2 regions of the Kitasatospora sp. NPDC058478 genome follow, and region 2 is predicted to be linked to the other one. Evidence: predicted binding sites of a transcription regulator. Region 2 holds the regulator's gene; the other holds the start of a gene.
The links. The regulator HspR, encoded in region 2, represses chaperone genes until heat shock. The targets are predictions, from matches to a motif close to TTGAGNNNNNNNNNCTCAA.
Positions count from the first base shown of each region.

Region 1: lon (endopeptidase La) is a predicted target of HspR. The motif match lies at 9,017-9,035, and genes of this name have one in related genera.

Region 1 covers NZ_JBHXML010000088.1:835-13,375, reverse strand. Annotated here, with positions in the region: gene ACFWPT_RS35635 (PadR family transcriptional regulator) at 1-83, opposite strand, end outside; gene ACFWPT_RS35630 (DUF4097 domain-containing protein) at 85-993, opposite strand; gene ACFWPT_RS35625 (DUF6104 family protein) at 1,219-1,398, opposite strand; gene ACFWPT_RS35620 (multifunctional oxoglutarate decarboxylase/oxoglutarate dehydrogenase thiamine pyrophosphate-binding subunit/dihydrolipoyllysine-residue succinyltransferase subunit) at 1,525-5,286, opposite strand; gene ACFWPT_RS35615 (cell wall metabolism sensor histidine kinase WalK) at 5,569-6,699, opposite strand; gene ACFWPT_RS35610 (response regulator transcription factor) at 6,792-7,529, opposite strand; gene ACFWPT_RS35605 (rhomboid-like protein) at 8,092-8,889, shown strand; gene lon (endopeptidase La) at 9,058-11,454, shown strand; gene ACFWPT_RS35595 (GtrA family protein) at 11,522-12,064, shown strand; gene ACFWPT_RS35590 (ROK family transcriptional regulator) at 12,083-12,541, shown strand, end outside.
Region 2 covers NZ_JBHXML010000035.1:16,488-34,682, forward strand. Annotated here, with positions in the region: gene ACFWPT_RS20475 (metal-dependent hydrolase) at 1-92, opposite strand, end outside; gene ACFWPT_RS20480 (Yip1 family protein) at 203-1,228, opposite strand; partial or broken gene ACFWPT_RS20485 (sugar phosphate nucleotidyltransferase) at 1,437-2,510, opposite strand; gene ACFWPT_RS20490 ((Fe-S)-binding protein) at 2,819-5,041, opposite strand; gene dnaK (molecular chaperone DnaK) at 5,381-7,213, shown strand; gene grpE (nucleotide exchange factor GrpE) at 7,210-7,845, shown strand; gene dnaJ (molecular chaperone DnaJ) at 8,069-9,226, shown strand; gene ACFWPT_RS20510 (heat shock protein transcriptional repressor HspR) at 9,234-9,764, shown strand; gene ACFWPT_RS20515 (hypothetical protein) at 9,959-10,966, shown strand; gene ACFWPT_RS20520 (hypothetical protein) at 11,514-12,140, shown strand; gene ACFWPT_RS20525 (LuxR C-terminal-related transcriptional regulator) at 12,148-13,125, opposite strand; gene ACFWPT_RS20530 (LuxR C-terminal-related transcriptional regulator) at 13,125-14,129, opposite strand; gene ACFWPT_RS20535 (LuxR C-terminal-related transcriptional regulator) at 14,220-15,209, opposite strand; gene ACFWPT_RS20540 (TDT family transporter) at 15,787-16,908, opposite strand; gene ACFWPT_RS20545 (LysR family transcriptional regulator) at 16,979-17,929, shown strand; gene clpB (ATP-dependent chaperone ClpB) at 18,010-18,195, shown strand, end outside.

The DNA.
Region 1 (12,541 bases), on a different contig from region 2:
ACCTCGTAGCCGTGCCGCGGGGCCTCGTCGAGCAGCTTCAGCAGGTAGAGCCGGAGCCGGCCGTGGCCGAACACGGGCGTCATCTCACGCCTCCTTGGTGAGGTCGGGCTTGCCGAGTCCGGCCGGGAGCTCCTTGACGACCACCGGCGACTCGTCCTCGGGGTCGGGGCGGCGCAGCACGGTGACGCCGCCGGAGACGGTGGTCACGGCGAGGCTGCCCCGGCCGTCGCCGAGCTGGCCGGACAGGCGCTTGGCGCCCCAGCTGCCGCTGAGCTTGAGGCCGTCGAAGGTGCTGGAGATGTCGCCGCTGGTGGAGCCGGCCTCGACCTTGGCGTCGGCCAGCGAGGGGATCCGGATGACGACCGGGCCGCTGACGGTGGTGACCTTGATGTCGGCCGGGTTGGCGACGTCGAGGTCCAGGGTGACGGCGCCGGTGACGGCGTTGGCCTGGATCCGGTCGGCGGTGCCGGCGACGACGGTGAGCTGGCCGGAGACGGTGTTGACCTTGAGCTGGCCGGCCACCGACTGGGCGTCGACGTCGCCGGTGACGGTGTTGGCCTCGGTGCGGCCGGTCAGGCCGACCAGGGTGGCGTCGCCGCTGGCGCTCTGCACCGAGACGTGCCCGGTGATCCCGGAGACGGTGGCGTCGGCCGAGACGGTGCCGACCTTGACCTCGGCGTCGGCCGGGACGGTCAGGGTGACGCCGGCGACCCGCTTGCGCTTGAAGGAGCTGAAGAAGCCCTTGACCGCGTCGACCGACTTGAGCCGGTCGCCGAACTCGCCCCAGCTGTTGATGTCCTTGTAGGTGACCGTCAGGACGCCGTCCACCAGGGTCACGTGCAGCGGCTCGCCCTGGAGCTCGGTGACCTCCAGGCGGGCCGGGCCCTCGGCCGCCACCACGTTCACCGTGCCCTCGATGATCCGCACGTGCAGCGCCCGGACCGTCTCGTCGATGGTGATCCTCTCGGGTCCCTCGACCGTCCACTGGCTCATCTCTGCCGCCTCCCGTTGCCGATCGCGATGTATCGCGTTCTCTTTTAAAGACGATATATCGCGTGACGCGCAAGTCAAGCGTGCCGTCCCGGATCCCGCCCCTGAGCCGCCCCGGAGCGGCCCCCGAGGCGCCCCCTACGGGCGGGCGCGGATACGTGAGGGGCCCGGCAGGCGATCGCCTCCCGGGCCCCTCATCAGCGGTTCAGTGCAACGGCACCGCACCGGTCACTCGTCGTCCTCGTCGTCGAGCCGGGCCAGCCAGGTGGCCAGCCGCTCGACGGGGATCTCGAAGTCCGGGTTGAGGTCGACGAACTCGCGCAGTCGCTCGGCCAGCCACTCGAAGGTGACCTCCTCGTCGCCGCGCCGGTTCTGCAGCTCCTCGATGCCGCGGTCGGTGAAGTACACGGGTTCACTCCGGTCCGATGGGGATTGACCTGGTCAGGATAGTCGGGGACGCCCGCGGCCCCCGTCTCCCAGGGGAGGACGGGGGCCGCGGGCTTCGGTGCTCCAGCGCTTCGGGGCCTCAGGGCCTCAGAGCGAGTAGACCTCTTCGATCAGCGCCTGCTGCTCGGCGGCGTGCCGCTTGGCCGAGCCGACCGCCGGGGACGAGGCCGTCGTGCGGGCGACGCGGCGCAGCCGCGAGCCGTTGGCGCTGCGGCCGACGACGACCTGGAGGTGGTCGACCAGGTTCATCGCGATGAACGGCCAGGCGCCCTGGTTGTCCGGCTCCTCCTGCGCCCAGACGAACTGGACGTCGTCGCCGTAGCGGGCGAGCTCCTCCTGGAGCTCGGCCACCGGCAGCGGGTAGAGCCGCTCGACCCGGACGATCGCGGTGTCGGTGACGCCGCGCTCGGTGCGGGCCGCCGCCAGGTCGTAGTAGAACTTGCCGGCGGTGATGACGACCTTGCGCACCTGTGCCGGGTCGACGGTGTTGTCGCCGATGACCGGGCGGAAGGAGCCGGACAGGAACTCCTCGGTCGCACTCGCCGCGGCCTTGAGACGCAGCATCGACTTCGGGGTGAAGACGACCAGCGGCTTGTGGTGCGGGTTGTGCGCCTGCCAGCGCAGCAGGTGGAAGTAGTTCGACGGCAGGGTCGGCATGGCGACCGTCATGTTGTTCTGCGCGCACAGCTGCAGGAAGCGCTCCGGGCGGGCGGACGAGTGGTCCGGGCCCTGGCCCTCGTAGCCGTGCGGCAGCAGCAGGGTGACGCCCGAGTGCTGGCCCCACTTCTGCTCGGCGGAGGCGATGTACTCGTCCACCACGGTCTGCGCGCCGTTGACGAAGTCGCCGAACTGCGCCTCCCACATGACCAGCGAGTTCGGGCGGGTCAGCGAGTAGCCGTACTCGAAGCCCATCGCCGCGTACTCCGACAGCAGGCTGTCGTAGACGGTGTAGCGGGCCTGGTCCTCGGTGAGGTACTGCAGCGGGGTGTAGTCCTCGCCGGTGTTGCGGTCGATCAGGACGGCGTGCCGCTGGCCGAAGGTGCCGCGGCGGCTGTCCTGGCCGGCCAGGCGGACCGGGTGGCCCTCCATGAGCAGCGAGCCGATGGCGAGGGTCTCGCCCGTCGCCCAGTCGATGGTGTTGTCCTCGACGGAGGCGGCGCGGCGCTGGAGCTGCGGCAGCAGGCGCGGGTGGACGGTCAGCCAGTCCGGCAGGTTGACCTGCGAGGCGGCGATCCGCTTGACCATCTCCTGGGAGATGCCGGTCTGGATGTTGACCGGGAAGTCGGCGACCGGCTTGCCGGCGATGGCCGGGGCGGGGGTCTGGGCGGCGTCGCGGACCTCGGCGAAGACCTTCTCCAGCTGGCCCTGGAAGTCCTGGAGCGCCTGCTCCGCCTCTTCCATGGTGATGTCGCCGCGACCGATCAGGCCCTCGGTGTACAGCTTGCGCACCGAGCGCTTCTTGTCGATCAGGTCGTACATCAGCGGCTGGGTGAACGACGGGTTGTCGGCCTCGTTGTGACCGCGGCGGCGGTAGCAGATGAGGTCGATCACGACGTCCTTGTGGAACGCCTGGCGGAACTCGAAGGCGAGCCGCGCGACGCGGACCACGGCCTCCGGGTCGTCGCCGTTCACGTGGAAGATCGGGGCCTCGATCATCCGGGCCACGTCGGTGCAGTACATCGAGGAGCGCGAGGACGCCGGGGCGGCGGTGAAGCCGACCTGGTTGTTGACCACCAGGTGGATCGTGCCGCCGGTGCGGTAGCCGCGCAGCTGCGACATGTTCAGGGTCTCCGCGACGACGCCCTGGCCGGCGAAGGCCGCGTCGCCGTGGATCTGGATCGGCAGCACCGGGAAGGTGGTGCCGCCCTGGTCCAGGATGTCCTGCTTGGCGCGGGCGATGCCCTCGACGACCGGGTCGACCGTCTCCAGGTGGGAGGGGTTCGCGGCGAGCGAGACCTTGATGGTCTCGCCGTCCAGGCCGGTGAAGGTGCCCTCGGAGCCGAGGTGGTACTTCACGTCGCCGGAGCCGTGCATCGACTTCGGGTCGAGGTTGCCCTCGAACTCGCCGAAGATCTTGCCGTACGGCTTGCCGACGATGTTGGCCAGCACGTTCAGACGGCCGCGGTGGGCCATGCCGATGACGGCCTCGTCGAGGCGGTGCTCGGCGGCGGCGTCGATGGTGGCGTCCAGCAGCGGGATGAGCGACTCGCCGCCCTCCAGCGAGAAGCGCTTCTGCCCGACGTACTTGGTCTGCAGGAAGGTCTCGAAGGCCTCGGCCGAGTTCAGCCGGCGCAGGATGCGCAGCTGCTCCTCGCGCTCGGGCTTGGAGTACGGCTTCTCCAGGCGCTCCTGCAGCCACTTGCGCTGCTTCGGGTCCTGGATGTGCATGTACTCGACGCCGACGGTGCGGCAGTACGTGTTGCGCAGCAGGCCGAGGATGTCGCGGAGCTTCATCATCTTCTGGCCGCCGAAGCCGCCGACCGCGAACTCGCGCTCCAGGTCCCACAGGGTGAGGCCGTGGGTGGTGACGTCCAGGTCGGGGTGCTTGCGCTGCTTGTACTCCAGCGGGTCCGTGTCGGCCATCAGGTGGCCGCGCACACGGTACGCGTGGATCAGCTCCATGACGCGGGCGGTCTTGTTGACCTCGTCGTCGTGGGTGGTGGCGACGTCGGTGGCCCAGCGGACCGGCTCGTACGGGATCCGCAGCGACTCGAAGATCTCGTCGTAGAAGCCCTTCTCGCCGAGGAGGAGGCGGTGGATCTCGCGCAGGAACTCGCCGGACGCCGCGCCCTGGATGACGCGGTGGTCGTAGGTCGAGGTCAGCGTCATGATCTTGGAGACGCCCAGCCGGGACAGGGTCTCCGGGGCGGAGCCCTGGAACTCGGCCGGGTACTCCATGGCGCCGACGCCGACGATGGTGCCCTGGTTCTGCATCAGGCGCGGCACGGAGTGCACGGTGCCGATGCCGCCGGGGTTGGTCAGCGAGACCGTGACGCCGGTGAAGTCGTCCATGGTCAGCTTGTTGGCGCGGGCCCGGCGGACGATGTCCTCGTAGGCCTGCCAGAAGCCGAAGAAGTCGAGGGTCTCGGCCTTCTTGATGGCCGCGACGACGAGCTGGCGGTCGCCGTTCGGCTTGACCAGGTCGATGGCCAGGCCGAGGTTGACGTGCTCGGGCTTGACCAGGAAGGCCTTGCCGTTCTCCACCTTGTAGCTGTAGTTCATGCCCGGGGCGGCCTTGATGGCCTGGACCAGGGCGTAGCCGATCAGGTGGGTGAAGGAGACCTTGCCGCCGCGGGCGCGCTGCAGGTGGTTGTTGATGACGATGCGGTTGTCGATCAACAGCTTCGCGGGCACCGCGCGGACCGAGGTCGCGGTCGGCACCTCCAGCGAGGCGTCCATGTTGGTGGCGACGGCCTTGGCCGGGCCGCGCAGCTGGATCAGCTCGGGGCCGGCGGGCGCGTCCGCCGCGGCGGCGGCCGGGGCGGCCGGGGCGGCGACCTTGGGGGCCGGGGCCGGGGGCGCGACGGGAGCTGCGGCGAGCGGCGCGGGCGCCGGCGCCGGAGCGGCCGGTGCGGCCGGTGCGGCGGGGGCGGTCGCGGCCGGAGCAGCAGCAGCGGGCGCGGGGGCAGCGGCAGGGGTCGGCGTGGGGCCGGCCTGGGTCGCGGCCTGGGTCACTGGGGTCACCTCGGTACCGGGCTTGTAGTCGGCGAAAAAGTCCCACCAGGCTCGGTCGACCGAGTTCGGGTCCTGGAGGTACTGCTGGTAGATCTCATCGACGAGCCACTCATTGGGACCGAAGCCAGTGGAGCTAGCCGAGCTATTGGGGGTTTCAGGGGACTGTGGCGACACGGCGGCAACCGCCCTCTTCCGCTTCCTTTTGGGATGTTTGGACAGCGGGGATTAAGGCTACGCCCCTGACCAGTGATCGCGCAGTCCCCGGGCCCCAGGCGTCGCCCAGATCACAGTCCTGACCTGCAGTTTGGCTGAAAATGTGCGTTAGAAAGCCGTATCTGAGGGGAAGCGATCGCGCCCACCCATAGGGCATATCCGGGCAAAAACGGACAAAGCCCCATACGGATCATCCAATGATCTTCGTGTACGTCTGTGTCGCTTCTGTGACACATCCGACCCTCAGCGCTGCCCCGGCAGCCGGACCTCGATCCGGCAGCCGCGCGGCGACTCGGCGACCGCGATCCGACCGCCGTGCAGGTCCACCGCCCAGCGGGCGATGGCCAGGCCGAGGCCGGTGCCGCCGTCCGAGCCGGGCCCCTGGGCGGTCGCGGTGCCGCTGCGGCTGAACCGCTCGAACACCCGGCCGCGGTCGGCCGGCGGGATGCCCGGGCCCTCGTCCTCGACCTCCAGCAGCAGGCCGCCGGGCCCGCCGTCGGGCCGCGCGCGCACCGTCACGGTGCCGCCGGGCGGGGAGTGCTTGCAGGCGTTGTCGACCAGGTTGGCGACCACCTGGTGGAGCCGTTCCGGGTCCGCCACGCCGGTCAGGCCGGTCGGGCTGACCTCCAGCGCCAGCCGGACGTCGCCGCGCCGGGAGAACGCCCCGCCGGCCGTCGCGCCGTCCACGGTGACCCCGCGCAGCACGCCGTCCAGGAACTCGCGCACCTCGAAGGGGCGGGCGTCCAGGTCGACCACGCCGTCGTCGATCTTGGAGAGGTCCAGCAGGTGGGTGACCAGGCGGCCGAGCCGCTCGGTCTGCTCCAGGGCGGCCCCCAGGGTCGCCGGATTGGGCTGGACGACGCCGTCCACCACGTTCTCCAGCACGGCGCGCAGCGCGGCGATGGGCGTGCGCAGCTCGTGCGAGACGTTGGCGACCAGCTCGCGGCGGTGCCGGTCGGCGGCCCCCAGGTCGGCGGCCATCTGGTTGAAGGTGGTCGCCAGCTCGCCGATCTCGTCGCGCGAGTTCACCTCGACCCGGCGGCTGTAGTCGCCGGAGGCCATCGCGCGGGCGGCGGCCGTCATCTCGCGCAGGGGGGCGGTCAGCCCGTGCGCGAGGAACTGCATGAAGAGCAGCGAGGCGATCATGGAGAAGACCATGATGATCCGGATCTGGGTCTCGGACCGGATCGCCACGACCACCATGCCGGTGGCCAGGAAGACGGAGACGATCACCAGCAGGGCGAGCTTGCCCTTGATCGAGCGGACCGGGTCGAGCGGCCTGATGTCGGCCCAGACCCGGCGGGCGGCGCGGGCGGCCAACGTCTGCGACCGCGTGCCGCCGGTGTCCCCGTTGCGTTGCTGTGGAAAGGTCATTGGTCCCCTGTGATCCCCGCGTACGTCCCCCGCGTGGTGCGCGGCAGTTCGGGACACGGGCCCCCCGGAGGCCCGTCGCCCGAGGCTCGCTGCTAGGAGAGCGGGGCCTCCAGCGCGTACCCGACGCCGTGGACGGTACGGATCCAGCTCGCGCCGATCTTGCGGCGCAGTGCCTTGACGTGGCTGTCCACGGTGCGGGTGCCGGACGCGTCCGTCCAGTCCCAGACCTCGGCCAGCAGCTGCTCGCGGGTCAGCACGGCGCGCGGCTGCGCGGCCAGGCAGGCGAGCAGGTCGAACTCGGTGGGCGTCAGGTGGACGTCGCCCGAGGCGAGCCGGACCCGGCGCTGCACGTGGTCGATCTCCAGCTCGCCGAAGCGCAGCGAGCCGAGCGCGGGCGTGCGGGCCGCCTGCTGGGCGCGCTCGACGCGGCGCAGCAGCACGTTGACCCGGGCGGCCAGTTCGCGCATCGAGAACGGTTTGGTCATGTAGTCGTCGGCGCCCACGCCGAGGCCGACCAGCAGGTCCGTCTCGTCGTCGCGCGCGGTCAGCATCAGCACCGGCACCGGGCGCTGCGCCTGGATCCGGCGGCACACCTCAAGGCCGTCGAAGCCGGGCAGCATGATGTCGAGGACCACCAGGTCCGGCTGCCAGGTGTGGAAGCCGTCGACCGCGCCCGGCCCGTCGTGGGCCACGGCGACCTTGAAGCCCTCCGCGCCCAGCCGGGCCGCGATCGACTCCGCGATCGTCGGCTCGTCCTCCACCACCAGCACTCTGCGTTGGCTGCTCACCGTGCCGCCGCTGTGGTTGTTGTCCTGCTGAAGTTCTGTCACGGTCACGCCACCGCCCCCAGGGCTGCGGGCCGGCCACCTGTGGGGATGGCGGGCTCCGCTCGTAGTCTTGTTCCGTCGTGGACTGTGCCGGGTCCGCCGTCCCGTCGTGCGTGCGGGTCGGCGGGCGGATTGTCGCCCGCCCACTTCTCCCGCGCACTTCGCAGCGTACGGACAGCGGATGCCTCCCGGCAGGTGGACCGGACGTTTCCGGCCCGTGGGCCGGCTGTCGGGCCGCCCTCGGAGCCCACTGCACGAGTGGGCACGGGCCGATACCTTACCCGGCGATTTTTCTCTGCGTAACGGTACGTATGCAGTCGAGTTGACGCCAAGTCGCCGGTCAGAGCCCTTGCCGGCGCGCCCGCCGGAAGAAGGTCTGGACCAATATCGGGAATCCGGTCGACCGGTTTCCTGACGGTCTTCACCGGCTTTTCTCAGATGCCTCTCAGAACCTCGACGTAACGTGGCCACGACAACGCCCCGCAGGGCGGGATCCGCGGCGCGCGCCGGTACGTTGGGCACCTGGTGAGGGGCCGGTGGCTGCCGGCGTGGAGCGGAGGGCGGCATGGCTGGACTGCGGCGAGGTGCCGGACGGGTCGGGGCGTCGCCCGCCGGCCCGCCGTACGGCATGCTCCGGCACGGTCTGCGCACCGGCGTCGTCGAGTGGCTGCTGGCGCGGGTGCCGACACCCCGGCGAAACCCCTTCACCCTCGGCTATCTCGCCGTGGTGGGCGCCACCACGACCTTTGCCAAACTCGCCGATCCGGAACTCGTGCAGCGGCTGCAGGAGGCCTCCAGTTCCGACGGCCACAACCTCCTGCAGCACCCCCTGCGTGCGCTGCTGCTCAGCGGTTTCTGGGTGGCCGGCGAGGTGTGGATGCCCTACCTGTGGGGATTCGCCGTCACCCTCGCGCCGCTGGAGCGCCGGATCGGCCCCGCCCGGGCGGCGGCGGTCTTCGCGATCGGGCACGTCACGGCCACGCTGCTGTCCCAGGGCGTGGTGATCACCGCGGTGGAGACCGGGCGGATGGAGACCGCGGCGCTGGACTACCTGGACATCGGCGTCAGCTACGGCGTGCTCACCTGCCTGGGTGCGGTGGCCGGGCTGCTGCCGTGGCGCGGTCGGCTGGTCGCGCTCGGCGGCGCCGGGCTGCTGATCGCCGAGCAGATCCTCACCGAGCGGGACCTGGTCACCGCCGTGGGGCACCCCGCCGCGGTGCTCACCGGGGTGGCGCTGTGGCGCTGGCTGCGCCGGGCCCAGGCCCGCCGGCCGCGGCCGAAGCCGCGGACGCGCCGCGCCGAGGTGCCGGCCGCGGGCTCCTCGCCCGCGCCGGGCGGCGCTCCGGTCCTGGACGCGCGCTGACCCTTCCGGGTGCCGCTCCCGCGTGCTTTTGACGGCGCTTCCCGCACCCTCCCCCCGTTCGCTCCACACCCTCCTCCTGTTCGCTCATGGCGAACACCGCCCCGGGAACATCCGGCGCACGCCAGGCCTTAGTCAGGTCGACTCAACTTCACTGACTGGGGAGAGATCATGGCATCGACGTCCACACCGCTCACCCTGCCCGTGCTGCCGCTCGACGACGAGGTCGTCCTGCCGGGCATGGTCGTCCCGCTGGACCTGAAGGACACCGAGGTGCGCGCCGCGGTCGAGGCCGCCCGCGCGGCGGCCACCGGCACCGGCAAGCCGCAGGTCCTGCTGGTCCCGCGGGTGGACGGCTCGTACGCGGCGGTCGGCACCCTGGCCGCCGTCGAGCAGGTCGGCCGGCTGGCCGACGGGGAGCCGGCCGCGCTGGTGCGCGCCGTGCGCCGGGTCCGCATCGGGGTCGGCACCACCGGCCCCGGCGCCGCCCTCTGGGTGGAGACCACGCCCTTCCGGGAGTCCTCGGTGGACACCCTGGTGGCCGGCCGGGCCGCCGAGCTGGTCAAGGAGTACAAGGCGCTGTCCACCCAGTGGCTGCGCAGGCGCGGCGCCTGGCAGATCGTCGACCGGGTGGCCCAGATCGAGGGCGTCGGCGAGCTCGCCGACAACATCGGCTACGCGCCCTTCGCCACCGCCGAGCAGAAGCTCAAGGTGCTGCTGGAGGCCGACCAGGTCGCCCGCCTGGAGTACGCGCTGACCCTGCTGCGCGACCACCTCGCCGAGGAGGAGGTCAACGACACCATCCGCAAGGACGTCGAGGAGGGCGTGGCCAAGCAGCAGAAGGAGTTCCTGCTCCGCCGCCAGCTGGAGGCCGTCCGCAAGGAACTGGCCGAGCTCAACGGCGACCCGGCCGACGAGGAGGGCGACTACCGTGCCCGGGTCGAGGCCGCCGACCTGCCCGAGAAGGTCCGCGACGCGGCCCTCAAGGAGGTCGACAAGCTGGAGCGGGCCTCCGAGCAGTCCCCCGAGGGCCCCTGGATCCGCACCTGGCTGGACACCGTCCTGGAGCTGCCCTGGAACGAGCGCACCGAGGACGCGTACGACATCGCCGGTGCCCGCGCCGTGCTGGACGCCGACCACGCCGGCCTCGCCGACGTGAAGGACCGCATCGTCGAGTACCTCGCGGTGCGCAAGCGCCGGGCCGACCAGGGGCTCGGACTGGTCGGCGGCCGGCGCGGAGGCGCGGTGCTGGCACTCGTCGGCCCGCCCGGCGTCGGCAAGACCTCGCTCGGCGAGAGCGTGGCCCGCGCCATGGGCCGCACCTTCGTCCGGGTCGCGCTCGGCGGCGTCCGGGACGAGGCCGAGATCCGCGGCCACCGGCGCACCTACGTCGGCGCGCAGCCCGGCCGGCTCGTGCGGGCGATCAAGGAGGCCGGCTCGATGAACCCGGTCGTCCTGCTCGACGAGATCGACAAGGTCGGCTCCGACTACCGGGGCGACCCGGCCGCCGCCCTCCTGGAGGTGCTGGACCCGGCGCAGAACCACACCTTCCGGGACCACTACCTGGAGGTCGAGCTCGACCTCTCGGACGTCGTCTTCCTCGCCACCGCCAACGTGCTGGAGGCCATCCCCGAGGCGCTGCTCGACCGGATGGAGCTCGTCCGCCTCGACGGCTACACCGAGGACGAGAAGGTCGTCATCGCCCGCGACCACCTGCTCCCGCGCCAGCGCGAGAAGGCCGGACTGGGCGGCGAGCAGGTCAGCGTCGACGAGGCGGCGCTGCGCCGGCTGGCCGGGGAGTACACCCGGGAGGCCGGCGTACGGAACCTGGAGCGCTCGATCGCCCGGGTGCTGCGCAGGATCGCCGCCCAGGCCGAGCTCGGCGAGCGCGAACTGCCCGCCGCGATCGGCCCGGACGACCTGCGCGCCCTGATCGGCCGGCCCCACCACGTGCCGGAGGCCGCCCAGGCGCCGGCCGAGCGGCGCACCGCCGTCCCCGGCGTGGCCACCGGCCTCGCCGTGACCGGCGCCGGCGGCGACGTCCTCTACATCGAGGCCTCGCTCGCCGACGCCGAGACCGGCGGCACCGGGCTCACCCTCACCGGGCAGCTGGGCGACGTGATGAAGGAGTCCGCGCACATCGCGCTCTCCTACCTGCGCTCGCGCGGTGCCGAACTGGAGCTGCCGGTCACCTCGCTGCGCGACCGCGGCGTGCACCTGCACGTCCCCGCCGGGGCCGTCCCCAAGGACGGGCCGAGCGCCGGCATCACCATGACCACGGCGCTCGCCTCGCTGCTGTCCGGCCGCAAGGTGCGCACCGACCTGGCGATGACCGGGGAGGTGTCGCTGACCGGGCGGGTGCTGCCGATCGGCGGGGTGAAGCAGAAGCTGCTCGCCGCCGACCGGGCCGGCGTCACCACGGTGATCATCCCCAAGCGCAACGAGGCCGACCTGGACGACGTCCCGGCCGAGGTGCTGGAGCGGCTCACCGTGCACCCGGTGGCGGACGTGCGGGAGGTGCTGGAGCTGGCCCTGGAGCCGGCCAAGGTCCTGGCCGCGGCGGCCTGACCCGGCCGCGCCGGGTCGGCGGGAGGATCGACGGGAGGACGGCGTCTGCGCGTGCCACACTGCGGAGATGCCGTCCCCCACGCAGCGCGCCCTGGCCCGGGTGCCGGCCCGGCTGCGTCCGTTCCTGCTGCGGCACCGCCGGCTGGTGAAGTTCCTGCTGGTCGGCGGCGCCTGCTTCCTGCTCACCACGGTGACCGACTTCGAGCTGAAGTTCACCGTGCTGGAGCACAAGCCGGTGGTCGCGCTGACGGTCGCGACCGTGATCTCGACCGTCGTCTCCTACGTGCTCAACCGTCGCTGGGCCTTCCGGACGGCCGGGCACCCGCGCGAGGCACTGCTGTTCTTCCTGGTCAGCGCCATGGCGATCGCCGTCAACGACCTGCCGCTGGCACTCTCCCGCTACGCCCTGGACCTGCGCGAGCCGTACGTCGGCCCGTTCGTCCAGGAGACCGCGGACTTCCTCAGCGGGATGGTCGTCGGCACCTTCGCCGCGATGCTGTTCCGCTTCTGGGCGATGCAGCGGTGGGTCTTCACCCGGCCCGCCGAACGGGCGCACCCGAGGTACGAACCCGGTTACGCTGCACCCGAGATGCCACGGGATGCCCCATAAGGCCGTGAGGTGAGGGTTATGCGCGGGGAACCGGACGCGGTTCGGAGCGGGCCCGCCAGCCAGCAGGGGATGCGCCGGGCCAACCTGGCCCTGGTGCTCGGGGTGATCGCGCGCGCCCCGCGCTCCCGGGCCGAGGTGGCCGCCGAGACCGGGCTGACCAGGGCCGCCGTCTCCTCGCTCGCCGAGCAGCTGATCGCCGGCGGCCTGGTCGTCGAGGAGGGCCCGGCCGCGCCCAGCGGCAAGGTCGGCCGCCCCGGCACCGCGCTCGGGCTCAACCCGCTCGGGCCCGGCGGCCTCGGCGCCGAGATCGGCGTGGAGCACCTCGGCGCCTGCGTGGTCGACCTGAGCGGGGAGGTCCGGACCTGGCGCCGCCGCGAGGTCCGCAATCGGGGCCGCCGGCCCGCCGCGGTCATGGCCGACCTCGCCGAACTGCTGCACGCGGCCGTCGCCGAGGCGGGCCTGCGCCCGGCCGGGCTG
Region 2 (18,195 bases):
CGGCCGTCCCCCAGCGGGTGCACCGCGATCACCGTCGACTCGCCGGTCACCGCCCCGGCCGGGAAGCTGACGTGCGTGGTGGGGAGGGTCATTCCTGGCTCCGGTGACGTGGAACGGGTGAGGGAGTGAGGGGTGAGGGGGTGAAGAGGGTGGACGGGCCCCGGCCTGACCGGGATCCGTCCACCATTGTGCCCTCCGGCCGTCAGCCCAGGGTCGGCAGCTTGATCAGCACCAGCAGCGCGAGCAGTTGCACCGCCGAGGCGGCGGCCGCCTTGCCCCAGGGCAGGTCGTGCACCCGCCGGACCATGCTGGTCAGCAGGTACGCGCAGAACGCCCAGGTGGCCCAGCCGGCGACCTGGACGACCGCGCTGCCCGAGGGCAGCACCAGGTCGAGCAGCAGCCGGGGCGCGTCCGTCAGCCAGCCGATCAGCGCGGCCAGGCCGACCGTCGACTTCCACGGGCCGTCCCCGCCGAGCTGGCGGGCCAGCGCGTAGGTGACGCCGCCGAAGAGCGCTCCGGCCACGGCGAAGCCGATCGCGGCGGCGGCGATGCCGGTCAGCGCGACGGTGAAGGTCGAGTCGACGATGTCGTCGTGGGTCAGGCCGATGCCGAGCACCGCGAGCGCGCCGTACAGCATCGAGACGGTGAGGGCGGGCAGCCAGACCTGGTGGTCGCGGGCGCGGTCGAAGGTCGCGGTGGGGGCGCGGAAGATGCCGATGAGCAGTTCGCGCCAGTGCGGGCGGGGCCCGGCGACGTGCGGGGCGGACTGGCCGCCGGCCCGGTAGACGGTGACGTTGTCCTGGCCGTACGGCGGCTGCTGCTGCGGCCCGTAACCGTCCTGGCCGTAGCCGTCGCCCTGCGGGTGTCCGCCCTGGTCGTAGCCCTCGGCGCCGTACCCCGCCTGCGGGTACCCGGGGTGTCCGCCGTACTGGCCCTGGTCGTAGTACCCGTGGTGGGGCGGCTCCTGCGCGTACGGGTCGCCGGTCGGGAAGGCCCGGGTGCCGCCGGGCCGGTCGGCGGCGTACGGGTCGTAGCCGCCCTGCGGGCCCGGGGCGCCGGGGCCTCCGGGCGTGCCGTCGGGGCCGTCGGCCACGCCCCGGTGCGGGGCCGTGAAGTACTCCGGCCCGTCCGTCTGCCCGTGCCCCCCGGGCCCCGCCGGCGGCGGAGGGGGCGCCCACCCGCCGTGGGGGTCGGCGCCCTGCCCGCTGTCGTATCGATTACCAGCCACGCTCTGACGGTACCCGTCCGGCCCAATCCGCGTGGGGCCTGGACGGAGCCGGGGCCGGTTTGCAGCGAGCCTGAGACGAACCCGGCCGAAATCCTGCCGCCGACGGCGCCAGCGGCCCGGCCCGGCCCGGGTCCTACCGCTGCGCGCTGACCGAGGGCCCGTGCACCGCGGCGGCCGCGGCGGTGCCGGCCGGGCAGCCGCCCGGGCCGGCCGAGGTGCGGACCGCGCCGACCGGCAGCAGGGTGCCGCAGGCGATCCGGATGCCGTTCGGCAGCTCGTTGTCGGATTCGACGATCGCGCCGTCGCCGATCACCGCGCCGTCCAGCGCCGAGCGGGCGCCGACGGTGGCGAAGGCGCCCACGATGGAGTCCTTGACCAGGGTTTCCGGGCCGACCACCGCGCCCGGCAGGATCACGCTGCCCTCGACGATCGCGCCGGCCTCGACCACCGCGTTCGCGGAGACCACGGTGCCGCCGCTGAGCACCGCGCCGGGGTGGACGGTGGCGCCGGGCAGCAGCAGGGCGTCGCCGGTCGGGCCGGGGACGGCCGGGGAGTCGACCTTGCCGAGCACCAGGTCGGCCGATCCGCGGACGAACGCGGCCGGGGTGCCGAGGTCGAGCCAGTACGAGGTGTCGACGACGCCGCGCAGCAGCGCGCCGGTGGCCAGCAGCTCGGGGAAGGTCTCGCGTTCGACGGACACCTCGCGGCCGGCCGGGATGCGGTCGATGACGGACCGGGTGAAGACGTAGCAGCCGGCGTTGATCTGGTCGGTGACGATCTGCTCGGGCGTCTCCGGCTTCTCCAGGAACTCCAGCACCCGCCCGTTCGCGTCGGTCGGGACGAGGCCGAAGGCGCGCGGGTCCTCGACCCGGGTGAGGTGCAGGGTGACGTCGGCCCCGGCGGCCACGTGGCCGTCGCGCAGGGCGGCGATGTCGACGCCGGAGAGGATGTCGCCGTTGAAGACCAGCACGGGCTCGTCGGGGCCGCAGGTCAGCCCGGACGCCGCGTTGCGGATCGCGCCGCCGGTGCCCAGCGGCTCGCGTTCGGTCAGGTAGACCAGCTCGATGCCGTACGGGGTGCCGTCCTGGAAGTGGTCCTCGAAGACCTCGGCCAGGTACGAGGTGGCCAGCACGACGCGGGTGACGCCGGCGGCGGCCGCGCGGGCCAGCTGGTGGGCGATGAAGGGGACGCCCGCCACCGGCAGCATGGGCTTGGGGGTGTGGGTGGTCAGCGGACGCAGTCGCGTGCCCTTACCACCGACCAGCATGATCGCCTCGGTCATGGTCTGCGCTGTTCCCCTTGTGCTCTGCGGCCCCGGCCCGGCGGGCCGATACCTCCGTCGGTGGTCTGGACCCGTCCGGCCGTCCGGAACGGGTCGACCGGCGCGAGGCCGGTCTGCCGCCTACTGTATTTCCTCCCAACGGGCGGACACTCAGGCGGCCGTGCGATTGGCACCACTCCCCTACGGGTCCCGCCCCGGATCCACCCCCGGTCCGGCCCGTCCCGGCCCCCCAAAAGCCCGGCCCGGCGGGCGCTCTCGCGGTGACCACCGGGCCGGGCAGTTGTAGCAGAACTGTCGAACAGAGGACGCTACGCGTCCACCGTCGCAGGCTCCTCGGCGCCGGCCGGCGGGGTCGCCTTCACCGAGTCGAGCAGCAGCTGGGCGACGTCGACCACCTTCAGGTGCTCCTTGGCGGCGCCCTCGTTCTTCTTGCCGTTGACCGAGTCGGAGAGCATCACCAGGCAGAACGGGCAGGCGGTGGAGACGATGTCCGGGTTGAGGGACAGCGCCTCGTCCACGCGCTCGGTGTTGATCCGCTTGCCGATGCGCTCCTCCATCCACATCCGGGCACCGCCGGCGCCGCAGCAGAAGCCGCGCTCCTTGTGCCGGTGCATCTCCTGCTGGCGCAGACCGGGGACCTTGTCCATGATCTCGCGCGGCGGGCTGTAGACCTTGTTGTGGCGGCCCAGGTAGCAGGGGTCGTGGTAGGTGATCAGGCCCTCGACCGGGTTGACCGGGACGAGCTTGCCCTCGTCGATCAGGTGCTGCAGCAGCTGGGTGTGGTGGATGACCTCGAAGTGGCCGCCCAGCTGCGGGTACTCGTTGGCGATGGTGTTGAAGCAGTGCGGGCAGGTGGCGACGATCCGCTTGACCGGCGCGTCCTCCAGGGCCGCGTTCAGCGTCTCGACGTTCTGCGCGCCGAGCATCTGGAAGAGGAACTCGTTGCCCAGCCGGCGGGCGGAGTCACCGGTGCAGGACTCCTCCTTGCCGAGGATGGCGAACTTCACGCCCGCGGTGTGCAGCAGTTCGGCGAAGGCCTTGGTGGTCTTCTTGGCGCGGTCCTCCAGGGCGCCGGCGCAGCCGACCCAGTAGAGGTACTCGACCTCGGCGGGGTCGATGTCCTCGCCGATCACCGGCACCTCGATGCCGGTCTCCTTCTTGAGCTCCTTGACCCAGTCCAGGCGGGCCTTGGTGGCCATGCCCCACGGGTTGCCCTTGTTCTCCAGGTTCTTGAGCATCGTCCCGGCCTCGGTCGGGAACGAGGACTCGATCATCACCTGGTAGCGGCGCATGTCGACGATGTGGTCGATGTGCTCGATGTCCACCGGGCACTGCTCGACGCAGGCGCCGCAGGTGGTGCAGGACCACAGGACGTCCGGGTCGATGACGCCGTTCTCCTCCGCGGTGCCGATCAGCGGGCGCTCGGCCTCGGCCAGGGCGGCCGCCGGGACGTCCTTGAGCTGCTCGGCGGTGGCCTTCTCCTCGCCCTCCATGTCCTTGCCGCCACCGGCCAGCAGGTAGGGCGCCTTGCCGAAGGCGTGCTCGCGCAGGCTCATGATCAGCAGCTTCGGCGAGAGCGGCTTGCCGGTGTTCCAGGCCGGGCACTGCGACTGGCAGCGGCCGCACTCGGTGCAGGTGGAGAAGTCGAGGATGCCCTTCCAGGAGAAGTGCTCGACCTGGGAGACGCCGAAGACGGCGTCCTCGGCCGGGTCCTCGAAGTCGATCGGCCGGCCGCCGCTGGTCATCGGGCGCAGGGCGCCGAGCGCAGTGCCGCCGTCCTCCTCGCGCTTGAAGTAGATGTTGAAGAAGCCGAGGAAGCGGTGCCAGGCCACGCCCATCGAGGGGTTGATGCCGATGGTGGTCGCCCACGCGAACGAGATGCAGATCTTCAGCATCGCGAAGAGGTAGATCAGGTTCTCCAGCGTGCCGTGCGACAGGCCGCTGAGGGCGGAGACCAGCGGGTACGACACCAGGTGCTCGGGCCCGTACGAGTCGACGCCGTTGAGGGCGCCCTCCAGGGCGCGCAGCATCAGGATGCACAGGCCGATGCCGAGGATCGTGTACTCGACGTAGAAGGCCTGCCAGGCGATCGAGCCGGCGAAGCGGGACTTGCGGCCGGACCGGGACGGCAGGCTGAGCAGCCGGATCACGATCAGCGTCGCGATGCCCAGCGTGGTGAGGGTGCCGACGAGCTCGACGAAGAGCTGCCAGAGCATCCAGTGGCCGATGATCGGCAGCGCGAACTCGGCGTCGAAGAGCTGGCCGAAGGCGTTGACGATGGTCAGCACCAGGCTGAAGAAGCCGACGGCGACGAACCAGTGGGCGATGCCCACGATCCCCCAGCGGTTCATCCGGGTGTGGCCGATGAACTCGACCGCGACGGTCTTCACCCGCTGGGCGGGCCGGCCGAAGCGGGTGGGGTCCGGCTGGCCGGTCCGCACCACTTTGTAGATGTACAGCGCCGCACGGGCGGCGAGCGCGGTGCCGATCACGAATGTGACCAGCGAGATGACGATCGCTGCTAGCTGCATCGGCTCTCCGTCTCCTGCGGCTTGCTGTTGAGCGGTCTTTGAACGGTCTTGCGTGGAACGAATTGTACTCGTCGGTAACTTGCCGGGCCGACGGCCCGGACATTACCGCCCGCCACCAGTCCTCCAGAAGGTTCCCAAGCTATGGCGGCAGTCACGTGGCACCACACGCGCCACGGCCAGGACCACGGCCACGACCGAGGTCACGGGCAGTCGCCGCGGCCACGGGAAGCGGACCGCTCAGCAAAGTTGAGCGGCAGTGACTCATCCCTGTTGACGGCACCCACCCGGTCGTGCATCCTTGAGCCTGTAAAGCTCAACTCTTCCGTGGAGGTATTTACGATGGCACGCGCGGTCGGCATCGACCTCGGTACGACGAACTCGGTCGTCAGCGTTCTGGAGGGTGGCGAGCCCACCGTCATCACGAACGCCGAGGGCGCGCGGACCACGCCGTCCGTCGTCGCTTTCGCGAAGAACGGCGAGGTCCTGGTCGGCGAGGTGGCCAAGCGTCAGGCGGTCACCAACGTCGACCGCACCATCCGCTCGGTCAAGCGCCACATGGGCACCGGGTGGAAGATCAACCTGGACGGCAAGGACTTCAACCCGCAGCAGATCAGCGCCTTCGTGCTGCAGAAGCTGAAGCGGGACGCCGAGGCCTACCTGGGTGAGACCGTCACCGACGCCGTCATCACCGTCCCGGCGTACTTCTCCGACTCCGAGCGCCAGGCCACCAAGGAGGCCGGTGAGATCGCGGGCCTCAACGTCCTGCGCATCGTCAACGAGCCGACCGCGGCCGCCCTGGCCTACGGCCTCGACAAGGACGACCAGACCATTCTGGTCTTCGACCTCGGCGGCGGCACCTTCGACGTCTCCCTGCTGGAGATCGGCGACGGGGTCGTCGAGGTGAAGGCCACCAACGGTGACAACCACCTCGGTGGTGACGACTGGGACCAGAAGGTCGTCGACCACCTGGTCAAGGTCTTCCAGGCCGGCCACGGCGTCGACCTGTCCAAGGACAAGATGGCCCTGCAGCGTCTGCGCGAGGCCGCCGAGAAGGCCAAGATCGAGCTGTCCTCGTCCTCCGAGACCTCGATCAACCTGCCCTACATCACGGCCTCCGCCGAGGGCCCGCTGCACCTGGACGAGAAGCTCACCCGCGCCCAGTTCCAGCAGCTCACCTCCGACCTGCTGGAGCGCTGCAAGGTCCCGTTCCACAACGTGATCAAGGACGCCGGCATCTCGCTCTCCGAGATCGACCACGTCGTCCTGGTCGGCGGCTCGACCCGCATGCCCGCCGTCGCCGAGCTCGTCCGCGAGCTGACCGGCGGCAAGGACGCCAACAAGGGCGTCAACCCGGACGAGGTCGTCGCCATCGGCGCCGCGCTCCAGGCCGGTGTCCTCAAGGGCGAGGTCAAGGACGTCCTGCTGCTCGACGTCACCCCGCTGTCCCTCGGCATCGAGACCAAGGGCGGCATCATGACCAAGCTGATCGAGCGCAACACCACGATCCCGACCAAGCGCTCCGAGATCTTCACCACGGCCGAGGACAACCAGCCGTCCGTGCAGATCCAGGTCTACCAGGGCGAGCGCGAGATCGCGGCGTACAACAAGAAGCTGGGCATGTTCGAGCTGACCGGCCTGCCGCCGGCGCCGCGCGGCCTGCCGCAGATCGAGGTCACCTTCGACATCGACGCCAACGGCATCATGCACGTCGGCGCGAAGGACCTCGGCACCGGCAAGGAGCAGAAGATGACCGTCACCGGCGGCTCCGCGCTGCCGAAGGACGACATCGAGCGCATGATGCGCGAGGCCGAGCAGTACGCGGAGGAGGACCACAAGCGCCGCGAGTCCGTCGAGACCCGCAACTCCGCCGAGCAGCTCGTCTACTCGACCGAGAAGTTCATCGCGGACAACACCGACAAGCTCCCCGCCGACGTCAAGGCCGAGGTCGAGACCGCCATCGGCGAGCTCAAGGAGGCCCTGAAGGGCGAGGACATCGCGAAGATCCGCGAAGCCTCGGAGAAGGTCTCCACCACCGCGCAGAAGCTCGGCCAGGCGCTGTACGCCAACGCCGACGCCGCCGCCCCGGCCGGCGAGTCCGCCCAGGCCAAGGACGACGACGTCGTCGACGCCGAGATCGTGGACGACGAGAAGCCCAAGGGCGGTGCGGCATGACGGACAAGCCGCAGGGCGGCAAGCCCGGCGACGACTCCGCCGCCGACGAGGCTGTGATCAAGGCCGCCGAGGAGGCCGCCGCAGCCGGCGCCGCCGACTCCGGCTCCGGTGCTGGCTCCGACGAACTCGCCACTGCCAAGCGGGAGTCGGCCGAGCGCACCGCCGACCTGCAGCGTCTGCAGGCCGAGTACCAGAACTACCGCAAGCGGGTCGAGCGCGACCGGCTGACGGTCCGCGAGATCGCGGTCTCCAACATCCTGGAGTCCCTGATCCCGGTGCTCGACGACATCGGCCGCGCCCGCGAGCACGGCGAGGTCACCGGCGGCTTCAAGTCCGTCGCCGAGTCCCTGGAGACGGTCGTCGCCAAGCTGGGCCTCCAGCAGTTCGGCAAGGAGGGCGAGCCCTTCGACCCGACCATGCACGAGGCGCTGATGCACAGCTACTCCTCGGACGTCACCGAGGACACCTGCGTGCAGATCCTCCAGCCCGGCTACCGCATCGGCGAGCGGATCATCCGCCCCGCCATGGTCGCCGTCGCGGAGCCCCAGCCGGGCACCCAGACCACGGCCGCGCCCGACGGCGAGGCGAAGTCCGGGGACGCGGACAAGTCCGACGGTGGTTCGGACAGCTGACAACCTGTGACAGCTGACAACCAGTGCGCTGCGGAGTCGTACGCCGGCCAGAACGGCGGCCGACTCCGCAGCGCGCTGTCAACAGCGCCCGGTGGAGCGGCTGTTGACAGCGCAGCGAGGATGGACATCGGGAGGTGGCGGCAGCTATGAGCAAGCGCAGCGAGCGAATCGTTGAAAGGCGCGTGTTGCGCGGAGCGGCTGCCGAGCGGAGCGAGGTGGACGCATGAGTGGCAAGGACTACGTGGAGAAGGACTACTACAAGGTCCTCGGCGTGCCCAAGGACGCCACCGCCGCCGAGATCAAGAAGACCTACCGCAAGCTCGCGCGCGAGTTCCACCCGGACGCCAACAAGGGCGACGCCAAGGCCGAGGACCGCTTCAAGGACATCTCCGAGGCCTACGACGTCCTGTCCGACGAGAAGCGCCGCAAGGAGTACGACGAGGCCCGCAGCCTCTTCGCCAACGGCGGCTTCCGGGCCGGCGGCCCCGGCCAGGGCAACGGCAGCTACAGCTTCGACTTCGGCGACCTCTTCAGCGGCAGCCAGAACACCGGCAGCGGCGGGCTCGGCGACGTCTTCGGCGGACTCTTCAACCGCAGCGGCGGCCGGCAGGCCCAGCCCCGGCGCGGCGCCGACGTCGAGACCGAGGTGACCCTCGCCTTCGACGAGGCCGTCGACGGTGCGACCGTCCCGCTGCGGATGACCAGCCAGGCCCCCTGCCGCACCTGCAACGGCACCGGCGCCAAGTCCGGCACCACCCCGCGGGTCTGCCCGACCTGCGTCGGCGCCGGCACCGTCAGCCGCGGCCAGGGCGCGTTCGCGCTCTCCGAGCCGTGCAAGGACTGCCGCGGGCGCGGCATGATCGTCGATGACCCGTGCGTCGACTGCCACGGCAGCGGCCGGGCCAGCTCCGCCCACACCATGCAGGTCCGCATCCCGGCCGGCGTCCAGGACGCCCAGCGCATCCGGCTCAAGGGCAAGGGCGCCCAGGGCGAACGCGGCGGACAGCCCGGCGACCTCTACGTCACCGTGCACGTCGACCCGCACCCCGTCTTCGGGCGCAAGGGGGACAACCTCACCGTCACCGTCCCCGTCACCTTCCCCGAAGCCACCCTCGGCGCCACCATCGAGGTGCCCACGCTGAACGGGCCGGCCGTGAAGCTGAAGCTGCCCCCCGGCAGCGCCAACGGCCTCACCATGCGCGCCCGCGGCAAGGGCGCCACCCGCAAGGACGGCACCCGCGGCGACCTCCTCGTCACCGTCGAGGTCGTGGTGCCGCGGCACATCACCGGGGACGCGCTGAACGCCCTGGAGCAGTACCGCGAGGCCACCGCCTCCGACGACCCACGAGCCGCCCTGTTCCGGGCGGCGAAGGGAGCGTGACGACCAGATGATCCCCAACAGTCCCATCGGCCCCGGCATCGGTGAAGGCCTGCCCGGCGTCGGCGTCGGCGACGGCCTGCCGGGCGACGGCCGCCGCACCCGGCGGCCCACCGCCCCGCCGCAGTACGTCCTCACCGAGGACACCCCGGTGTACGTCATCTCCGTCGCCGCCGAGCTCTCCGGCCTGCACCCGCAGACCCTCCGCCAGTACGACCGCCTCGGTCTGGTCAGCCCCGACCGCACCGCCGGCCGGGGCCGCCGCTACTCCGCGCGCGACATCCAGCAGTTGCGCGAGGTCCAGCGGCTCTCCCAGGACGAGGGCATCAACCTGGCCGGCATCAAGCGGATCATCGAGCTGGAGAACCAGGTCACCGCGCTCCAGTCCCGCATCGGCGAACTGGTCGACTCCCTCGACGGCGCCACCAGCGCCCTCCAGCAGCGCGAGGCCGCCGTCCACGCCTCCTACCGCCGCGACCTCGTCCCCTACCAGCCGCCCACCCAGTCCAGCGCCCTGGTCGTCTGGCGCCCCAAGCGCTGAGACTTGGCTGAACACCTCCGGCCGCCGGCTCCCCTCCGCCCGGGGGGTGCCGGCGGCTTGATCGTGGTGAGAGAGTGCTGTCGAACAAATCTGGCCGCCCTCACCGATGCCACCCGATCTGGCATGCTGCACTGCGATTCCGGTATTGGTGCCCGGCAGGTAGTGCAGACACGGCCACGGCAAGGAGCCCGCAGATGAGTGGACGAGAACAGCCCGGTACCGCCGCGATTGGGCCCTCCGTCCTCTCGAAAGAAGCGCGGGAGCTGTATCTGGCGGTCATCCGCGAGAACGGGCGGTTTCCGAAGGACTCCGACCTCGCCAAGGCGGGCGGGGCCCAGGAGGAGTTGGTGGCGATAGGCCTTCTGGTCGCCGACACCGACGAACCCGGTGTCCTCGTCGCGGTCGACCCTCAGCAGCTGTCCGAGAGCCTCTCCGTGACCTGGCAGCGCCAGGCACTCGACCTGCTCACCCGCGCGTCGGCCCTCGCCACCGATCTCCACGACCTGACGGCCGCCTACCACTCACCGGAGCAGGCCGGCGGCGCGATCGAGTACGTGCGGGGAAAGGTGCTGATCAACCAGCGGGTGCAGCAGATCGTCGCCAGCGCCTCGGAGGAGATCCTCGCCGCCCAACCCGGCGGGCCGCGCCCGTCCGAGGCGCTCACCGGCATCCTCGCCCGCGACCTCGAAGCCCTCCGCCTGGGCATCACGCTCAGGACGATCTACCACCCGAGCACCCGGTACCACGCTCCCACCAGGGAGTACGTGGCCACGATAACCAAGGCCGGCGGACGGTTCCGGACGCTGGAGGAGCCCTACACGCGATTGATCGTCATCGATCGCCGAATCGCGGTCATCCCCATCGCCGAGGACCTCAATCTGGCCGCCTTCGTGCACGATCGGGCCGTCATCAGCTACCTGATCAGCGAGATCTTCGAGCGGAACTGGAGCCGGGCGCTGGACTTCGACGGCGCGCGCGCCGTTCCGCAGCAGGTGGTCTCCGGGATGCGGCAGACGATCATCGACCTCATGCTCGAAGGCGTGAACCACCGAGTGATCGCCCGCAGACTCGGCATCAGCGAACGGACGCTCGCGCGGCACCTGGCCGAGATGCGCGACGAGCACAATGTCGAGTCGCTGTTCCAACTCGGGTACGCATTGGCCCGGAACAGCGTTCCGACCGACTCCGACAGCTATCACTGACCAAGCGTCGCGGCGGTCTCAGTTCCAGATCGTGTCATTGGCCAGCGCCATGGTCTGAGGCGCTGCCGCATCGTGGGAAACCCCGATGTTCCAGATCGTGTCGTCAGCCGGGCTCGAACCGCTCCCGATGAAAAGCGCCAGACCCACAACGACTGGAACCAGGACAAATCGCACCACCCGGCGTATCCGAGACATGGTGCCCCCTCTCTTTGTTTAAGACTTGGCGCGGGTACCCAGCCATTGTTTCGAACAACCTGCCACATAATGCCGCAAGCCCATGCCGGAAGCCAGGGGGCCTGCTACCCCAGTGCGTCATCTCTCTGCCAGGCATCGAGATGACACCACGGCTCTGTGGACGGTGGCGACGGTCGACAGAGACGATCAGTGCACTCCCCAACCCCTCTCGCGGGAGGGGGAAGACGGGGACACCACAAACAACATGTCCATGACTAGTTCGTTTCGACCACAACGAATGCACAGCAGCATTCCGATAGTCACCACCCAACGGGGCGATCGGCCTGGTTGGCACCTATCCCCGGAGTCGACAATGAGTGAGCCCTACCTGCGAGAGCACGCCGGACAGACCCCCGAGGGCCGGCGTGCGCGTGTGTTCCTGGCCGCGCCGCTGATGCGGCTGACCGGGCCCGCGGACAGTGTGGTGACGCTCGCCAGCCGGACGCGGCTGACGACGCTCCGCACCACCCTGCTCCGCAGCGGTGCCGCCGTGTACAGCGCGCACCACAGTGATGCCTGGACCGTCGCCGGGCAGGCGCCGGAGCCCCGGGTGCCGTCCGACTTCCGGGCCCTGCAGTCCGCGGACCTCGTGTTCGCCTACGTCGGGGCGCCGCTGTCGGCCGGGGTGAGCCTGGAGCTGGGGTGGGCGTCGGCGCTGCGGAAGCCGATCGTCCTCCTCGTCGACGAGGCCATCACGCACAACCCGCTGATCGCCACCATCGAGCAGGTCGCCCCCGTCCTGCCGCTGGTCTTCGACGACACCTGGTCGCAGGAGGCCCTCAACCACACCGTGGAGACCGCGCTCGACTGGGCCGGCATGGCGCTGTCCCTGCGCGAGGGCTTCTGGACCGCCCCCGGTGAGCAGTTCAACGTCCCCCGGCAGCAGCCCCCCGTCGTCGGCCGGGCCGGCTACTGGCCGACCAGCGCCGCCACCGGCTGACCAGCGCTCACCCATCGGGCTCCCCCGTCCGGGCTCCCCGCAGCTGCCAGCCCAGCTGGAACAGCGTCTCCGCGTCGTGCAGTTCGCGCAGCCGGGCGATGTGGCCGGCCACCGTCCGCTCGCTGAGACCGAGGCGGCCGGCGATGGCGCGCTGGGTGAGGCCCTGGGCGAGGAGCCGGCCGACCTGCTCGTGGGCCGTCGACTCGGGAGCGGACGCCTGGTCGGGGTTCCAGAGGAGGCGGCCGGAGCGGGCCCAGTCCCGTTCGAACACGGCCAGGAAATGGTCGACGGTCGCCGGATCCTCGATGAAGGTCGCGCTCCGGAGGTCGTCGGCGGACTGGAGCACGGCGATCCGGCGGTCGAAGATGTGCAGGTGGCGGAACGGCTCGGCCAGGACCCGGAAGCGGGCGCCCAGTTCGGTGCCGCGGGCGGTGTGGTCGGCGGTCGCCTGGTCCCGGACGGCGCCGGGTGCGTAGATCACCCGGATCCGGCCGCCCCGGCCGCAGAACCGGCCGATCCGTTCCAGGGCGTCCTCCAACTGGTGGGCGTGGCGGGGCCGGCCGGGCTGGGCGACGAGGATCTCCTGGCGGCAGTCCGCCTCCACCTCGGCGAATCGCCGGATGACCGCGCCGAGGCCCTGGACGTGATGCACCGTACCGGCACGGTCGGTCGGGCGCGGGGCCGTGTCGTAGGCCTTGGTCAGGTCGTCGAGGGCCTGCGGGAGTTGCGCGGCCTGGACCAGCAGCCGGGTGCCCTCGGCCCGGAGCTCGGCACTGATCCGGTCGCCGACCGTACGCGGGTTGACGGCGGTGCAGACGTCGGATTCGGGCCGGGCGAGCAGCAGCCCGAGCGCGAGCAGGTGTTCCAGGGCCGGCCGGTCGGCGTCGGCCACCTCGGCCCGGTCGATCCAGCCGCCGTGCCGGAGGATGCGCAGGTACAGGTCGTGTGCGGCCTGGTCGGGCCGCCCGGTGCCGCGCCCGTGCATCACGGCACCCGCCGACGGGCGGCGTCGGCCGCCGACCGGAGCTGCCAGCCGAGCTGGAAGAGCGTCTCGGCGTCGTACAGTTCGCGCAGCCGGGCGATGTGACCGGCCACCGTCCGTTCGCTCAGGCCGAGGCGGGTGGCGATGGCACGCTGGGTGAGGCCCTGGGCGAGGAAACGGCCGACCTGGTCGGGCAGGGAGTCGGCCGGCTCGGGGGCTTCCGGGCCACGGGCCCAGCGGACCCGGGCGGCGCGCTGCCAGTCGCGTTCGAAGGCGTCGGCCATGAAGTCGACCACCACCGGGTCCTCGACGAAGGCCGCGCGGCTGTTGTCGGACGCGGCGGGGATGACGGCCACCTTCCGGTCGTAGATCAGGACCCGCCGGAACGGCTCGCCCAGCACCCGGTACCGGCAGCCGACCTCGGCGGCCGCGGCGGCGAAGGCTGCGGTCGCCGGATCGGCGGCCGCCGCCGGCTCGTAGATGCCCCGGACGGTGCCGCCGCGCTCGGCGAGTCGCCGCATCCGGTCGAGGGCGTCCGGGAGCCCCTCGACGGGCCGGGCCCCGCCGGGCTGGGCGGCCAGCATCTCCTGCGAGCACTCGGCGTCGAGTTGGGCCAGGCGCAGGCGGATCTGCTCGAAGCCGTGCACGTACGTGACCTCGACGGAGCACTCGGGGTGGCGCGGCGTGACGTCGAAGGCCTGCGCCAACTCGGCGAACTGCTCGGGTGCTTCGTCCGCCCTGGCCAGCAATTCGCCACCCGTGGAACGCAGTTCGGAGCCGATCCGGCCGATGACGACACGCGGGTTCACCGCGGCGTAGGCCGCGTCCTCGACCCTCGGGACGACCAGTCCGAGGTCGAGCAACCGCCCCAGGACCGGTTCGTCACCCGGAGCCAGGTCGGCCGCCCGGAGGATGCCGCCGTTGCCGACGGCGGCGAGGTACAGCGCCCGGGCGGCGTCGTCGGGCAGCGGGGAGTCGGGCAGGGGGCAGGTCGACGGGTCGGTCATGGGGCTCCCCCCGGAGCTGCCGGCCGAGGTGGAAGAGGGTGTGGGCGGAGGGCAGGCCGGTCGGCGGGGGCGCGCTCGGCGGGGCCGGGTTCATCGGTCATCGCGGGCGCCTCTCATCAGCCAGCCGAGTTGGAAGAGGGTCTGGGCTCCGTGGCGGTCGCGGAGGCGGGAGATGTGGGCGGCGACGGTGCGTTCGCTGAGGCCGAGGCGGGTGGCGACGGCGCGCTGGGTGAGGCCGCGGGCGAGGAGGCGGCCGATCCGGTCGGGGACGGTGCGGGTGGGGCCGAGGGTGGCGGCGGTGTCGGCGGTTTCGGCGCGGGCCCAGTCGCGTTCGAAGGCGCCGACCAGGAAGGTGATGGCGGCCGGGTCGGTGATGAAGGCGGCGGTGCTGTTGTCGTCGTTGGCGGAGATCACGGCGACGGCGCGGTCGAAGACGAGCAGCCGCTGGAACGGCTCGTCGAGCACGCGGATGAGGGAGCCGTGCCGGGTGACCTCCTCGACGTAGGCGAGGGCGGGCGGGTCGGCGAGGGCGACGGGCTGGTAGATGGTGCGCAGGGAGCAGCCGCGCTGGAGCAGGTGGACGTCCTGGAGGAGGGCGACTTGCAGGGTGCCGGCGGGGCGGTGGCCGGGTTGGGCGGCGAGGACTTCGGAGCGGCAGTCGGAGGCGAGCTGGGAGATCCGCTGGCGGATGTGGACGTGGCCCTCGACGTGGACGGCGCCGCCGGCCCGGCCGGAGGGCCGGGGCATCGCGTCGTAGGCGCGGGTGAGGCCGTCGAGGGCGCCGGGGAGGTTCTCGGCGCGGACCAGCAGCCTGGTCGCCTCGCTGCGGAGTTCGGCGCCCAGGCGGTCGGTGACGGAGCGTGGGCTGATGGCGGTGTAGCAGTGGTCCATCGGGTTGGCGATGAGCAGGCCGAGGTCGACGAGCTGCTGGAGCGCGGCCTGGTCGGCGTCCGGGGTGTCGGCGAACGGGATGCGTCCGCCCCGGGCGAGGATCGCCAGGTAGAACTGCCGGGCGGCCTCGTCGGGCTCCTCGCCCGGGGGCTGTCCGTGCTGCGGCGCGACCGCCGGTTCCACCGTCACGTCGCACACTCCCTGCCGGACGCTTCTCCCTCGTTGCCGCCGTCGCGCCGTCCGGCGCGGGGCTCGGCGGTCACGGTACCGGGCTGACGGCGGCCTCCGGGGTCCGGGTGCCGTCGCACTCCGGGGGCCCGGGGGCCACCGTCGCTACGCCCATGCCCAGGCGCTTCCGTCGAGGCGGAGCAGCAACGCCTCGACGGCTCCGGTTCCGGGGGCCATCACCACACATGGCGCCCCGACCGGCGCTCTTCCCCCCCGTTTCACGCGTGCGGGACGTTGCACCCGTGGTCAGTTTCGAAGAGCAAGTCGCCACCATCGGGCTGCGGTGCCCGGTCGGCCTGGCGTGACTCCACCCTCACAGTGTGACGGCCGGTGAACAAGTGTCGCCCGAGTGCAGGTTCGCGCAATTGCAGCTATCTGCACGGCGGGTGGGGCGGGCGGGGTCGAGCGGCGGGACGGATTCCGGTAAAGGCCGAGGCCAGCGGGGCTCGCGGGAGGCACCCGCCCGTACGGTCGGTCGGCCGCGCGCGGTCGGGCCGCGGGTGCGGGTTCCTGCAACGGCGGCGTGCGGCGGGAATCGTCAGGCACGCGCCAGCAGCCGTCCGCGGGCGAGCCCGGCGGCGGTCCCGCCGGCGGCGAGCACCCAGGCGGTGGCCAGCAGCAGGTAGAGCCCGGTGGCGATCGCGGTGAAGCCGCCGAACCCGGTGTGCCGGGCGAGCGCGGAGGCGCCGGTGACGCAGGTGCCGATCGGGAAGGTGTACGCCCACCAGGTCATCGCGAACGGCATGCCGGCCCGGCGGGCGCGCAGGTTGGCGGTGAGCGCGACGGCCAGCCAGAGCATCGCGACGCCGAGCACCGCGACGCCGTACAGCTCGGCGAAGGGGAGCATGGCTGGGGCCAGCGCGGGCAGCACCGGGCGGGCGGCGTCGGCGAGTTGGTGGACGGCGGTGACGGACTGGCCGAGCGGGCCGAGCACCAGGAACAGCGAGGGGGTGAGCACCAGGGTGGGCAGCTTGCTGTGGAACAGCCCGGTGAAGACCACCGGCAGCAGCACCAGGGTGGCCAGCAGGCCGATCCCGAAGAGGGCCCAGCAGGCGTACAGCATGGTCTGCTGCGCCAGCCCGGCCGGCAGGTGCGGGATGAGGGCCGGGCCGGTGGCGGAGGCGACCAGCGGGGCGACCACCGGCAGCAGCCAGGTCGGGTTGGCCTCCAGGGCGGAGACCGGGTGCCGGGTGATCATCAGGTACGGGATGCCGCCGGCGACGGCCAGCGCGTACAGGGTGCCGACGCCCCACAGCACGGCGTCGACGGCGACCGCGGGGCCGGTGCCGATCACCCGGGAGCCGAGCAGCAGGGTGCCGAGGCCGACCGAGAGCAGGGCCATCGGCGGGCAGCCGTAGAAGACGGCGGTGGCCGGGTTGTCCAGCAGCTGGGTGCGGGCGGCCTCGCGGTGCCGGGTGAGGTGGACCAGCCGGGCCGCGCCCAGCACCAGCAGGGCGGCGAGTCCGAGCGCCCACATCACCTCGCCGAAGCCGATCAGCCCGGGCAGCCGCAGCGGCAGGACGGCCGCGCCGTTGCCCAGGATCGCGGTGCCCATGACGGCGGCGTACCAGTTGGGGCCGAGCTGGGCGAGGTCGAGGCGGGCACGCAGCGAGGAACGGGAGGGGCGGGTGAGCGGGCGGGCATCGGCCAAGGTGGACATGGTTCCACCGTGCCGCCCCGGGCCGGGCTCCGGTAGCGCCGCGGGCTCTATGAGGACATAGCCTGGACCTATGGCCCTCTCCCCCCGCGTCCCCGAGCTCGGCGCCCTGGAACTGCTGCTCGCGGTGGCCCGGCTGGGCAGCGTCGGGCGGGCCGCGGCCGAACTGGGCGTGAGCCAGCCGACCGCCAGCGCCCGGATCAAGGGCATGGAGCGGCAGATCGGCGTCCCGCTGCTGGAGCGCTCCCCCCGGGGCAGTCGGCCGACCGTGGCGGGGCGGCTGGTGGTCGAGTGGGCCGGGCACGTGGTGGAGGCGGCGCAGGCGCTGGACGCCGGGATCGACGCGCTGCGCGAGCGGCGGGACGCCAAGCTGCGGGTGGTGGCCAGCCTGACCGTCGCCGAGTACCTGATGCCGGGCTGGCTGCTGGCCCTGGCCGAGGCCAGTCCGGGCACGGCGGTGACGCTGCGGACGGCGAACTCGGCGGAGGTCGCCGGGCACGTGCTGGCCGGGGACGCCGACCTCGGCTTCGTCGAGGGCCCGTCCACCCCGCCCGGGCTGGCCGGCGCCGTGGTGGCGGCGGACCGGCTGGTGGTCGTGGTGGCGCCCGGCCACCCGTGGGCGCGCCGCCGGACGCCGCTGACCGGGCCGGAGCTGGCCGCCACCCCGCTGGTGCTGCGCGAGTCGGGCTCGGGCACCCGGGAGGTGCTGGAGATGGCGCTGGCGCCGTACGGGGGCGCGGTGCGGCCCCGGCTGGAGCTGGCCTCGTCCACCGCGCTGAAGGCGGCGGCGATGACCGGGGCCGGGCCGGTCTGCCTGAGCGAGCTGGCGGTGATGGAGGAGTTGGCCGTCCGGCGGCTGGTGGCCGTCCCGCTGGCCGAGGGGCTGGACCTGCGGCGGCCGCTGCGCGCGGTGTGGCCGGCCGGGCAGCGGCCGAGCGGGCCGGCCCGGGAGCTGCTGGGGCTGACCCGCCAGGTGCCCCGCGCGCAGCGGGTGGAACGCACGGAACGCGCGGAACGGGCGTAAAAACTTGAGCGGAGTAGACTCAACTTAGTGCATGCTGTACGTAGCAGCATTGAAGGACGACGAGGGAGGACCCCCCAGCAGTGGACGCCAGCAAGTTCACCACCAAGACGCAGGACGCCCTGTCCGCCGCGATCCGGCAGGCGGGCGCGGCCGGGAACCCGGACGTCAAGCCGGTGCACATCCTGATCGCCCTGCTGGAGCAGCCCGAGGGCATCGCCCGGCCGCTGCTGGAGGCCGTCGGGGCGGACGTCACCCGGATCGACGCC